Geobacillus stearothermophilus ATCC 12980: one gene and its partner. The protein of the gene in region 2 binds, or shares a complex with, the protein of the main gene of each other region. Links are inferred from orthologs where the notes say so. Each region holds a gene or a part of one and is shown on either strand. Other genes may lie near its edges.

Region 1 (4,497 bases), 200 kb from region 2 along the record:
AGCTTGTTGAAAATGCATGTCGGGCATGCGGACAAAATCGCCAGCGTCTTGAAATTTGACGGCAATCCGTTTTTGCCGGGCAATGTCTATACTAAATGCAAGGAGTTGTTAGCACAATGGCCACCTTTAAAGATTTCCGCAATGATGTGAAGCCAAACTGGTGTCCGGGCTGCGGCGACTTTTCCGTTCAGGCCGCCATTCAGCGCGCCGCTGCCAACCTCGGTTTGGAGCCGCACGAACTCGCGGTCATTTCCGGGATCGGCTGCTCCGGCCGCATTTCCGGCTACATTCATTCCTATGGGTTTCACGGCACGCACGGCCGCGCCTTGCCGCTCGCCCAAGGGGTGAAAATGGCGAACCGCAACTTGACGGTCATCGCCGCCGGCGGCGACGGTGATGGGTTTGCGATCGGCATGGGGCATACGGTTCATGCCATTCGCCGCAACATTGACATCACGTATATCGTCATGGACAACCAAATTTACGGGCTGACAAAAGGCCAAACATCGCCTCGCAGCGCCACCGGGTTTCAAACGAAAAGTACGCCGCAAGGGTCGATCGAGCCGGCGTTGTCGCCGCTTGAAATCGCGTTAAGCGCCGGAGCGACGTTTGTGGCGCAAAGCTTTTCAAGCGACCTAAAAGAGTTGACAAGCTTAATTGAAGAAGGCATCAAACATAAAGGATTTTCCCTCATTAACGTCTTCAGCCCGTGCGTCACGTACAATAAAGTCAACACGTACGAATGGTTTAAAGAGCGGCTGGTGAAAGTGAGCGACATTGAAGGGTACGACCCGTCCGACCGGGCGATGGCGATGCAGACGGTGATGAAATACGACGGGCTTGTCACCGGGCTCATTTACCAAAATAAAGAGCAAAAATCATACCAAGAACTCGTCCCGGGCTACCGTGATACACCGCTTACTGAAGCCGATTTGAAATTGAGCAAAGAAAAGTTTGCCGAGCTTGTAGCAGAGTTTATGTAACATATAGAAAGATTGGAAGTGATTCACACTCGATGGGGGGCTTGCCTCATCGGGCGTTTTTTGTTATCATAGCGTGTTCCGGACATCCGGAATAAATCCCATTGTGTTTCATGACGGTTGACGCTATACTATGGTAGTGTGTGATGGAAGAAATTTGCGAGGAAGGCGGGCGGCCAACAAAGCGCCTGCGATCTACATTATTACGAATGAGGAAAGGAGATTGCGATGAACGAAAAACAACGGTTGGAACAAACAGCGCAAATTGAGACGGCAAGCCATCCAGCGGACAGAAAATCCGCCTTGGACCGGCTGAAGGAAAAAACGACGAAAGACTACGAGAAATATTTCACGAAAGTGTTTTTGCCGCCGAATTTGAAAGAAGCGAAAAAGCGCGGCAAAGAGGAAATTCAATATGTAAAAGACTTTGCGATTCCGGACGAGTTCCGCGGCATGGGGCGCGGGCGGAAGTTTTACATCCGCACATACGGCTGCCAGATGAACGAACATGATACGGAAGTGATGGCCGGCATTTTCATGGCGCTCGGCTATGAGCCGACCGACCGTCCGGAAGAGGCAAACGTCATTTTGCTCAACACGTGCGCGATCCGTGAAAACGCGGAAAACAAAGTGTTCGGCGAGCTCGGCTACTTAAAGCCGCTCAAAACGACCAATCCGGACTTGCTTCTTGGCGTGTGCGGCTGTATGTCGCAAGAAGAAGCGGTCGTTAATAAAATTTTAAAGCAATACCAATATGTTGATATGATTTTCGGCACGCACAACATCCATCGACTTCCTTACATTTTGCATGAAGCATATATGTCAAAAGAAATGGTTGTCGAGGTGTGGTCGAAAGAAGGCGACGTTGTCGAAAACTTGCCGAAAGCGCGAAAAGGCCGCATTAAAGCATGGGTCAATATTATGTACGGCTGTGACAAGTTTTGCACGTATTGCATCGTTCCGTATACGCGCGGCAAGGAGCGAAGCCGCCGTCCGGAAGACATCATCCAAGAAGTGCGCCAGCTCGCCGCCCAAGGCTATAAAGAAATCACGCTGCTTGGGCAAAACGTCAACGCTTACGGGAAAGACTTCACCGACATCCAGTACGGCCTTGGCGATTTAATGGATGAGCTGCGCAAAATTGACATTGCCCGCATCCGCTTCACAACGAGCCATCCGCGCGACTTTGACGACCGGCTCATCGAAGTGCTCGCCAAACGCGGCAACTTGGTTGAGCATATCCATCTGCCGGTGCAATCGGGCAGCACAGAAATTTTAAAAATGATGGGCCGCAAATATACGCGCGAGGAGTACTTGGAGCTCGTCCGCAAAATTAAAGCCGCCATTCCGGACGTCGCGTTGACGACGGACATCATCGTCGGCTTCCCGAACGAGACGGACGAGCAGTTTGAAGAAACGCTGTCGCTTTACCGCGAAGTGGAGTTTGATTCAGCGTATACGTTCATTTACTCGCCGCGCGAAGGCACGCCGGCGGCGAACATGAAGGACAACGTGCCGATGGAAGTGAAAAAAGAGCGGCTCAAGCGGCTCAACGACCTTGTTCAAGAAATCGCGGCCAAGAAAATGAAGCAATACGAAGGCCAAGTCGTCGAAGTGCTCGTCGAAGGCGAAAGCAAAACGAACCCGGACGTGCTGGCCGGCTACACACGCAAAAACAAGCTCGTCCACTTCGTCGGCCCCAAATCGCTCATTGGCCAATTGGTCAACGTGCGCATTACAGAAGCGAAAACGTGGACGCTGACGGGCGAATTCGTGAATGAAGCGATCGAGGTGAACTGATATGGCGAAATATACGCGGGATGAAGTGCTGGCGCAGGCGAAGCAGTTGGCGAAAATGATCGCCGAAACCGAGGAAGTCGACTTTTTCAAACGAGCGGAGGAAAAAATCCACCAAAATGAAAAAGTGCGCACATTGATCAACGAACTAAAATCGCTGCAAAAACAAGCCGTCAACTTGCAACACTACGGCAAACATGAGGCGCTCAAGCAGGTCGAGGCCAAAATTGACGCCATTTACGAGCAGCTCGAACAAATTCCGATCGTGGGCGAGTTCCAGCAGTCGCAAGCTGAGGTGAACGACCTGCTTCAGCTCGTCGCCTCGACGATTTCGAATACGGTGACCGATGAAATTCTCGCTTCGACGGGCGGCGATGTGCTGCGCGGCGAAACAGGTGCTGCCCTTCGCTACAACAAGCACGGCGGCTGCCATTAATGGCATGCGGCTCAAAAGCGTCCTTCGGGGCGCTTTTTTTCTTATGGGCGCGCTCTCCCTTCCCCCAAACCGCGGGCGGCTGCCTGGCGGCAAAAAAGAAGGCACATCGAACGGAGCAGGCGCATACAATGAACTATACGGAATAATGATTCATTTGCTGTGCACATTAGCGGAGATGGCGCATAGGATGAAATGAAGATTCATTTGAGGAGGGTTCCGTTCGATGTCTGAATACAGAGAAATTATTACGAAAGCCGTTGTTGGCAAAGGCCGCAAGTTTACACAATCGACCCATACGGTGACGGCGCCGAACCGCCCGTCAAGCATTCTTGGCTGCTGGATCATCAACCACCGTTATGAAGCGAAAAAATGCGATAAAACGGTCGAAATTCACGGCCATTATGACATCAACGTCTGGTATTCGTACAACCACAATACAAAAACCGAAGTCGTCACCGAAACGGTGTCGTATACGGACGTCGTCAAATTAAAATATCGCGACAAAGATCATTTAATCAGCGATGACACCGATGTCATTGTCCGCGTCATCCAGCAGCCGAACTGCCTCGAATGCACGATTTCGCCAAACGGCAATAAAATCGTTGTCGATGTTGAGCGGGAGTTTGTCGCCGAAGTGATCGGCGAAACGAAGGTGTGCGTTGCCATCAATCCGGAAGGATGCGGCAAGGACGACGATTTTTGCGACGAGGATGACCTTGATGAAGAATTAGAAGATTTAAGCCCAGATTTGCTGCTTGGCGAAGAAGAATAAAACTAGGAAATTTCTTTCCTAGTTTTTTCTTTTGCCGCTTGTTATAATAGTAGCGCAATCAACGAGCCTTCGGGCCGAAAAGGTTGGGGAGAAGCGATGCCATCGTACACACCGATGATCCAGCAATATTTGCACATTAAAGCGCAATATCCGGACGCGTTTTTATTTTTCCGGCTTGGCGATTTTTACGAACTGTTTTTTGACGACGCCATCAAGGCGGCGCAAGAGCTGGAAATTACATTAACAAGCCGCGACGGCGGCGATGAACGGGTGCCGATGTGCGGGGTGCCGTACCATTCGGCGCAAGGATATATTGAACAGTTAATCGAAAAGGGATATAAAGTCGCCATTTGCGAACAAGTCGAAGACCCGAAAACGGCCAAAGGCGTCGTTCGCCGCGAAGTGGTGCAGCTCATCACCCCAGGGACGCTCATGGAAGGCAAAGGGCTCACCGAGAAGGAAAACCACTACTTGGCGGCGCTCACGCCGTTTGCTGATGGTACATACGGATT
Region 2 (7,543 bases):
ACCGTCGTATATTTAATGGGAATGGTGGGGTGAACGTATGGCGAACCAAACGAACTCCGGAAATGAACGCGTCGATTTGGCATACCGTCGCCGCAAAAATGCGGAAGAGATGCGCCATCAACTGATTGCATTCGTTTTGATGATTTTGTTGACGCTCATTGCCTTCGCCGCCGTTGGTTACGAAGAGTTTTCCCATTGGTTTGTCGTTCCGTTTATTTTGTTGCTTGCCGCTGTGCAAGTGGCGTTCCAGCTTTATTATTTCATGCATATGAGCCATAAAGGCCACGAATTCCCGGCGATGTTTATTTACGGCGGTGTGGCGGTTATGCTTCTACTTGTTTGGGCGTTTACAACAGTTATTTGGTGGTAAGAAAAGGGGGAATCGGTTTTGCGCCGGTTTCCCCTTTTTCAATAGCCTTGGCGCGGCGTCGTGTAGTATAATGGGAAAGGACAAATCAGGAGGGGATTCGTATGTTTCAATCGCTGCAAATGTTTGGCCCCGTCGCCCTTTGGAGTCCGTTTTTTTTGCTTGTGTTAGCGGCGGTTGCGTTGCTGTACATTGGGATCACCGGGCCATGGCGGCAGCGCTTTGGCCTTGATGATCCGGTTCCGGGCAAACAGAAGGCGTACTTTTTGGTCGGCATCGCGCTCCTTTACGTATGCAAAGGTTCGCCGCTTGATCTGCTCGGCCATTTATCGTTTACTGCTCATATGGTGCAAATGGCGGTGCTGTATTTGATCGTGCCGCAATGTTTCATTTTAGGCATTCCGGCGCCGCTGTATGAGCGCCTCTTCCGTTTCGCCGCGGTGCGCCGCCCGTTTCAGCTGCTGACGAAGCCGGTCATCGCTCTACTGCTGTTTAACGGCTTGTTTTCGCTTTACCATGTGCCGATGATTTTTGACACCGTTAAAATGAATATGATTTTGCACGCTGTCGTCACTACGGTCATTTTTGTCGCCGCGTTTTGCATGTGGTGGCCGCTTGTCAACAAGCTGCCTGATTGGCAAACGTTGTCGGGATTGAAAAAAATGGGCTACATTTTCGCCAATGGTATGCTGTTGACGCCGGCTTGCGCGCTGATCATTTTTACGGACACGCCGCTTTATGCGACGTACACCGACCCGAAGGCATGGATGGCTTCTTTGGCGCTTTGCGTGCCGCAAGGGACTTTGGCGTCGCTTGATTTGACAGGCCCGCAAATGTTCTTGTCGATGTCGCCGTTTCATGACCAACAGCTCGGCGGGGTATTGATGAAAATTATTCAAGAAATCGTATACGGGATCATGCTGTTCGTTGTTTTCAGCGAATGGTATCGGAAAGAGCGGGAAAAAGAACCGAACATGGGTATGGAGCCGCGGCCGACGAAATTGTAAACCGGTGTTGGCTGCAAGGGGATGAGTTGAAAGGAAAGGGAGAGAACGGATGGCGATTTTACCGACGATCAGCACAAGTTGCATCGTGATCAGCGCTTTGCTTGTTGCTTACGGCTGGTATTTGATCAGCCGCAAACGGACGGAAGCGCATAAAAAGGTGATGTTGGCCGCCGCCGTCTTTGCGCTGTTGTTTTTTATCATTTACATGTCGCGGACGTTGTTTATTGGCAATACGAGCTTCGGCGGACCGGAGAATGTCAAAGTCTATTATACGGTGTTTCTTATTTTCCATATCATGTTGGCGACAGTGGGAGCCGTATTTGGCCTTGTGACGATCTGGACGGGGCTGAAAGACAGCCGCTCCCGCCATCGCCGGCTTGGGCCGGTGACGAGCATTATTTGGTTCGGCAGCGCTTCGACGGGGGTCATCGTGTATTTGCTTCTTTACGTCCTGTACCCGGGTGGGCAGACGACCTCGCTGATTAAAGCAGTGCTCGGATTTTAGAGGCAAGTGGCATCGGCCGGCCGGATCGCATAACATAACAAAAATAGCTCATACGCTGCGGGGGGGGGGGAGTGCGGTGAAGACGTTCCGGCATCGGAAGCGGAGCGCCGTAGAAGCGACGCTGTTGACGATTGTCATGATGTGTGTGCGGGAATGGGAAGACGTTGTAATGGACGATTGCGAAATATTTGTAGCTGTTTCACAAGAGGACCGCTGCCGCATCAGCGTGAAGCTATCCGTCCGGTATGGGGCGTCGGTACTCGCGGTTTGCCGGCAGCTGCAGCAGCAAATTGCTGAGGAGATCGCCGCGATGACGCCATACAGCGCCGAGTCGGTCGATGTGACGGTCAAACGGCTTGTCGCGACGTAAAAACGCATGAGAAAAGAGCTCTCATGCGTTTTTTCTTTACTCTTTCGTCTTTTCAATTTCGCGTTTGACTTGCTCCAATACTTTTTGGCATTGGCCGACAAGGGAAGATGGAAAATGCTCATCTTCGCCATATTCAACGCCATGCGGATAGTAATGTTTCCCTAAAATCGGTGTGAGCAGTTTAATGAGTGCATAGCGCGAGTCGACATCCCCTTCGATCGCGTACCCTTGAACACGCAAATAGTATGTTCCCTCTTTAATCACGTATTTCCGGTCGTATGTGACCCGTTCGTAATCCCACTGCGCCGCGCGTACAAAACCGTGGCGCGCCATGATGTCATCAAGGAGGGACAGTTCAACCGTTTGATTTTCAAGACCGCTATTGTCAAATTTCATGTTTCTTCCTCCTAACAACGCAGGTATGTAAAGCGCCAAAAAGGAAATCGTCCCCTCATTTATAATAGTACGAAAACGGTTTGCATTTCAACGAATTGTTTGCCATTGTTTCTGTTTTGCTTGCATTTTTTCTCGCTGCCGGATGCACAATAAAAGCAGAAAGGAGAGACGGACAATGCAAACGGTTCGGGACATCATGTCGACGGATGTACAATATTGCACCCCGCTTGACAACATGTATGAAGTGGCTGTAAAAATGCGTGAATTTAATGTTGGCGCCATTCCGATCGTCGATCAAGGCCGCCTCGTCGGAATGATTACGGACCGCGATTTAGTCGTGCGCGGCATCGCGGAAAAACATCCGGGTTCAACGGCGGTGACCGAAGTGATGAGCCGCGAGCTGGTGACGGTGTCGCCGGACGATTCCGTGCAAAAAGCGGCGGACATCATGGCGCGCCATCAAATTCGCCGTCTCCCGGTCGTTGAAGGCGGCCGTTTAGTCGGCATCGTTGCCCTCGGCGACTTGGCGACGAACCGTTATTCGGATGAGAGCGCCGGCCGTGCGCTTAGCGAGATTTCTGAACAACATCGCGTCCATTGACTGAATACGGACAGACATTGTTTCTTGAAGGGAAGGGCGGTCTTTTTGGACGCCCCTTTTTTTTGCCTGTGAAAAACGGCTATAATGGCAATAAGGAGATTGTTGCAGAAAGCGGGAGTTGCCGTGTGAAATGGTTTTTTCTTTTTTTGTTCTTATTGATCGGGTTTTACTATTTTGTGCCGAGTCCGCCGCCGCAAAGCCCTCCGGAGCAGCCCAAAACAAATGGATACACGCTGAAAGAACCGAAAGCAACCGCCGGCGTCGCTGTGTTGATCGGCCGGCCGGCGCAAGAGGCGGAAAAGCAGTTCGGCGCGCCGGATCGAATTGATCCGTCAGCTTATGGCTACGATTGGTGGGTGTACAGCCGCCGCCCTGAATCGTATTTCCAAATCGGGGTGCTTGGCGGCAAAATCGTCACGGCTTTAGTCGGCGGGGAAAAGGTGAACGTCGAGCCGTTTGCGATTGGCCAGCGTCTGCAGACGATTTTCCAAACGATGCCCGTCCTGTCCAACATTAAGATTACACTAAACAGCGGGACGTACCGGTTTGAGCTGTCGGAACAAGATTATTCCTCAAGACCGGTCGTTAAAGTGGGAGAGGCGTATGCCCAGCTGTACATCGACCGGTTTACCGGCCGTGTGGCCGCTGTTCGCCTCATGGACGCAGAAACGTTTGTGAAACTGCGGCCGTATGAGCTTGTGTACCGCGGCCGCCTGCCCGCGGCTACCCCGTTGTCAGAGAAAGAACAGCGGCAGGTCGATGCGGCCAATGCGAAGCAAATTTTTGACTGGACGAACTTGATCCGCCGCCGTCATGAGCTCCCCCCCCTTGTCTGGGACAGCAAAGCCGCCATGGCTGCCGCCAAGCATAGCCAGGATATGCATGACCACCAGTTCTTCTCTCATGAATCGCCGCAATACGGCGATTTATCCAAACGGCTTGGCGCCTTGGGCGTTTCATTTCAGCTCGCTGGGGAAAATATTGCCGCTCATCAAGTAGATGGCGTCGAGGCGACGGTTGGGTGGCTGAACAGCCAAAAGCACCGGGAAATTATGCTGAATGCGGAATTTACCCACCTTGGCGTCGGCGTTTATGCCGATTATTATACGCAAAATTTCCTGACGCCGCTATGAAAATTTGGGCGCACCTTTGCCTGCTGGGAGCGATATGATATGGCAGATAGGCATGAGTGGATGAAAGGGATGAAAACGGTTATGGCCAAGCCTCTGCATCCTTCCGTTGAACAGTTCAAACAGTTTGTCAAAAAACACCCGAAACTCATTCAAGAGGTGCGCAGCGGCAAAAAGACGTGGAAGCAAGTGTATGAGGACTGGTACTTGTTCGGAGAGGATGACGACATATGGGAACCGTACCGAGACGCAGGCGGCAAGGAGAAAAGAGAGGAAAAGGGAGCAAGCAAATGGCTTGATAAGCTCGCGGCGATGCTTGGACAGCTTGACGCGGCAGAAGTGCAAAAACACTTGGCAAGCGTCCAACAGGCCCTCGCTGCGATCCAGGGCATTCTGTCTGAATTTCAAGGAGCCAGTCCGCAACGGCCCAACAAAGAGGAGCATCCGTTTTCGTTTCGCCAAGACTAAAGGGTGGTAGCAATGAGAAGAGATGTATGGCAATATGTGCAGGCAAACCCGATGTTGCGCGCGTTTGTTCGTGAACAGCCGCGCTGGTACCGGCTGCTCGCTCGCCGTCCGCACGAGCTGTCGGCGCTCCAGTTGGCCGCCTTGCGCCATTACGGGCAGACGATCCCCGATAAAGTAGAAAAAATTTCCCAATCGTTGCAGATGGCCTCTCTCATGTGGCAAATGTTTAAAGCGCTGCGCGACTAATTTGGCGGCAAACGGCAAAGACTAGCTCTGAAAGGGAGTGATGCCTTTGCCGAAATGGCTTGTATGGTTCGGGTGTGTGGTGCTGTTATGGGCGTATGCCGGCGGACGGCCGGAGACGGCAGCGGCCGCTGTTCATGCGCCGACAGCGAATCACCCATGGCATGTCAAATATGAAGTGAAAGGGCATGACGTGCTCGTGGAATGTTTGGCCGCGCAATTTCCGTTTCGCAAAGGAGAGGGGGGCGGCCATATCAACGTGTATCTCAATGGACAGAAAATGACGGAAGTGTATACGGCCGCCTTTATCGTGCGCGGCCTGCCAAGCGGAAAGCATATGATCCGCCTTGAGCTCGTCTATAACGATGGAAAGATGACCGGCATGATGCATGAATTTGAAGTGACGATCCCGTAAAGCTCGACAGGAGACAAGGCTATCCGGCAGAGTCTCTTTCTGCCTTCGGATAGTCTTTTTTTGCGCTCTTCTTTTCCTTCATGATCTCCTCCCTTTCCATTTTCCTTTTATTCATGGTATGATGAAAGATGGAGGTGCTATATTTGTGAGGATCGCTACTCTCGAGCGCATCGAGATTTTGGATAAAGCAGAATCGTTGGCGAAAATGGTTGTCGAGTCGGAGGTGGCGGATGAATACCGCCGCGCGTTTCGGCGGCTCAAACAAGACCGCCGCGCTCAGCAGCTGATCGCCCGTTTCGTCAAGCTGAAAGAGCGGTATGAGGAGGTGCAGCGCTTCGGCAAATACCATCCCGATTACCGCAACGTGATGAAAGAAGTGCGTGAGGCGAAACGGGAGCTTGATTTGCATGAGACGGTGGCCGCCTTTAAAGAGTCGGAAAAAGCGCTGCAACAGCTGCTTGATGACATTAGCGTGTTGATCGGCAAGGCTGTCTCGGAACATGTCAAAGTGCCGACCGGGAACCCGTACTTCCTGTCAGCCGGCTGTTCCGGCGGCTGCAGATCCGGCGGAGGCTGCGGCTGCCGAGCATAGAAAAAGGGGAAAGGACTATGTTTCCAAAACGGCAAGGGATTATCGTTTGGCTTCATTCATTGAAATACGGGAAGCAGCTGCGCAAATTCGGCAACATTCACTATATTTCAAAGCGGCTGAAATATGCCGTTCTGTACTGCGACATGGAGCAAGTCGACCATGTGATGAAAAAACTGGCGGCGCTCCCGTTCGTCAAACTCGTTGAGCCGTCGTATCGTCCGTTTTTAAAGCTGGAGTTTGAATCGAAAGGGGAGAAAGAGAAAGACTCCCCGTATCCGCTTGGATGAAAGAAAAGAGCGGGCCTTAGCCCTGCTCTTTTTTTGGCTATTGGAGCGGCGGGATGAAGCGGTTCATTCGCATAATGCCGATTAAGTGCTGATAATATAAGTCGAGTTCCGCGAACATCGTTGACGGCTTGACGTCGAGATGGATGACGCCAAAGCCAAGCTCTTTCGCGGTTTCCGCAAACAAATCGTACCGTTTGTTCGGTTTGACGGAGGGATCGGGAACACCTTCACGGCAAATGTAAAGCGGTTGAAAGTCGCCCGGGTCGGTTGGGTGGAGCACAACAACCAAGGAGACGACCGCCTGGCCTTTTTTCACCGTATGGAAAGCAAAAAAGCCGGATAAACGGTGGCGGTTGGCGCGCGCCAGCTCCATCAGCTCATATATATCGGAATAGCCTTCGCCAAGTTCGATAAAACGCTGGATCATGTACGGTCCTCCTTGCGATCATCGTCCATTCATAACTTTACCGGCCCATTGCAGAAATTGCAATCAAAAAAAAACCTTGCGGACAAACGATCCGCAAGGCCCTTTCCAATTCCTTGCCTCCGCGCGGGGCGGAACAGGGAACGGAAAGAAAAAGAAAAGGGAGAGGAGAAACCGGAGGAAGAACTTATGGGGAAACGTAAGTCTTCTCCGTCATTGGCAACAACGCCATCTACGGTGTTGCCATTACTCATTATGGACGGTTTTCTGATTTCTATACACGCGGCTATGAAAAATTCTCAAGTTTGACTATAATAAACATGATAAGACGACCATGAAAACAACGAATTAGGTGAACGCAATGAGAGTCATTTCCGGAACATGCAAAGGTCGGCATCTGCAAGCGGTTCCAGGATTGTCGACGCGGCCGACGACCGACAAGGTGAAAGAAGCGGTTTTTAATATGATCGGCCCGTATTTCGCCGGCGGCATCGGCCTCGATTTGTTCGCCGGAAGCGGCGGCTTGGGCATCGAAGCGCTTAGCCGCGGGCTTGAGCGCGTCATTTTCGTCGATCATGACGGAAAGGCCGTGCAGACGGTCCGAAAAAACGTTGCCGCCTGTGGACTTGAGCGCCGGGCGGAAATTTACCGCAACGACGCCGAGCGGGCGTTGAGGGCGGTGGCGAAGCGAGGCCTGCGCTTTTCCGTCATCTTTCTCGATCCTCCGTACAAGGAGAA

Evidence for each region.
Region 1: the proteins of QSJ10_RS04930 (region 2) and QSJ10_RS05920 are in contact, whole or in part, in a crystal structure (PDB 6PRK), measured with the Bacillus subtilis proteins. The link is inferred for Geobacillus stearothermophilus ATCC 12980 from one-to-one orthologs.

The regions. Positions count from the first base shown.
Region 1 is NZ_CP128494.1:1,101,640-1,106,136, forward strand. Bases 1,571-4,497 are described here. They hold QSJ10_RS05920 (YlbF/YmcA family competence regulator), read left to right. Parts: upstream 1,571-2,781; coding sequence 2,782-3,213; downstream 3,214-4,497. Other genes in these bases: miaB (tRNA (N6-isopentenyl adenosine(37)-C2)-methylthiotransferase MiaB), read left to right, coding at 1,571-2,780; QSJ10_RS05925 (outer spore coat protein CotE), read left to right, coding at 3,437-3,985; mutS (DNA mismatch repair protein MutS), read left to right, coding at 4,082-4,497. Also shown: QSJ10_RS05905 (2-oxoacid:acceptor oxidoreductase subunit alpha), read left to right, coding at 1-150; QSJ10_RS05910 (2-oxoacid:ferredoxin oxidoreductase subunit beta), read left to right, coding at 117-983; more of miaB, read left to right, coding at 1,209-1,570. UniProt on the Bacillus subtilis protein: May work together with YlbF to regulate community development.
Region 2 is NZ_CP128494.1:900,729-908,271, forward strand. Bases 4,466-7,370 are described here. They hold QSJ10_RS04930 (YlbF/YmcA family competence regulator), read left to right. Parts: upstream 4,466-5,647; coding sequence 5,648-6,094; downstream 6,095-7,370. Other genes in these bases: QSJ10_RS04915 (YlbD family protein), read left to right, coding at 4,466-4,844; QSJ10_RS04920 (YlbE-like family protein), read left to right, coding at 4,857-5,090; QSJ10_RS04925 (hypothetical protein), read left to right, coding at 5,131-5,502; QSJ10_RS04935 (YlbG family protein), read left to right, coding at 6,112-6,381; QSJ10_RS04940 (DUF7147 family protein), read right to left, coding at 6,419-6,808. Also shown: ctaE (cytochrome c oxidase subunit III), read left to right, coding at 1-33; ctaF (cytochrome c oxidase subunit IVB), read left to right, coding at 38-370; cytochrome c oxidase assembly factor CtaG, read left to right, coding at 472-1,374; QSJ10_RS04890 (DUF420 domain-containing protein), read left to right, coding at 1,424-1,879; QSJ10_RS04895 (Asp23/Gls24 family envelope stress response protein), read left to right, coding at 1,956-2,249; QSJ10_RS04900 (YugN family protein), read right to left, coding at 2,286-2,645; QSJ10_RS04905 (CBS domain-containing protein), read left to right, coding at 2,821-3,246; QSJ10_RS04910 (CAP domain-containing protein), read left to right, coding at 3,372-4,379; more of QSJ10_RS04915, read left to right, coding at 4,461-4,465; more of rsmD, read left to right, coding at 7,371-7,543. UniProt on the Bacillus subtilis protein: Regulates sporulation prior to stage II. Positively controls the competence regulator ComK at a post-transcriptional level. May modulate the translation, stability or activity of ComS. May work together with YmcA to regulate community development.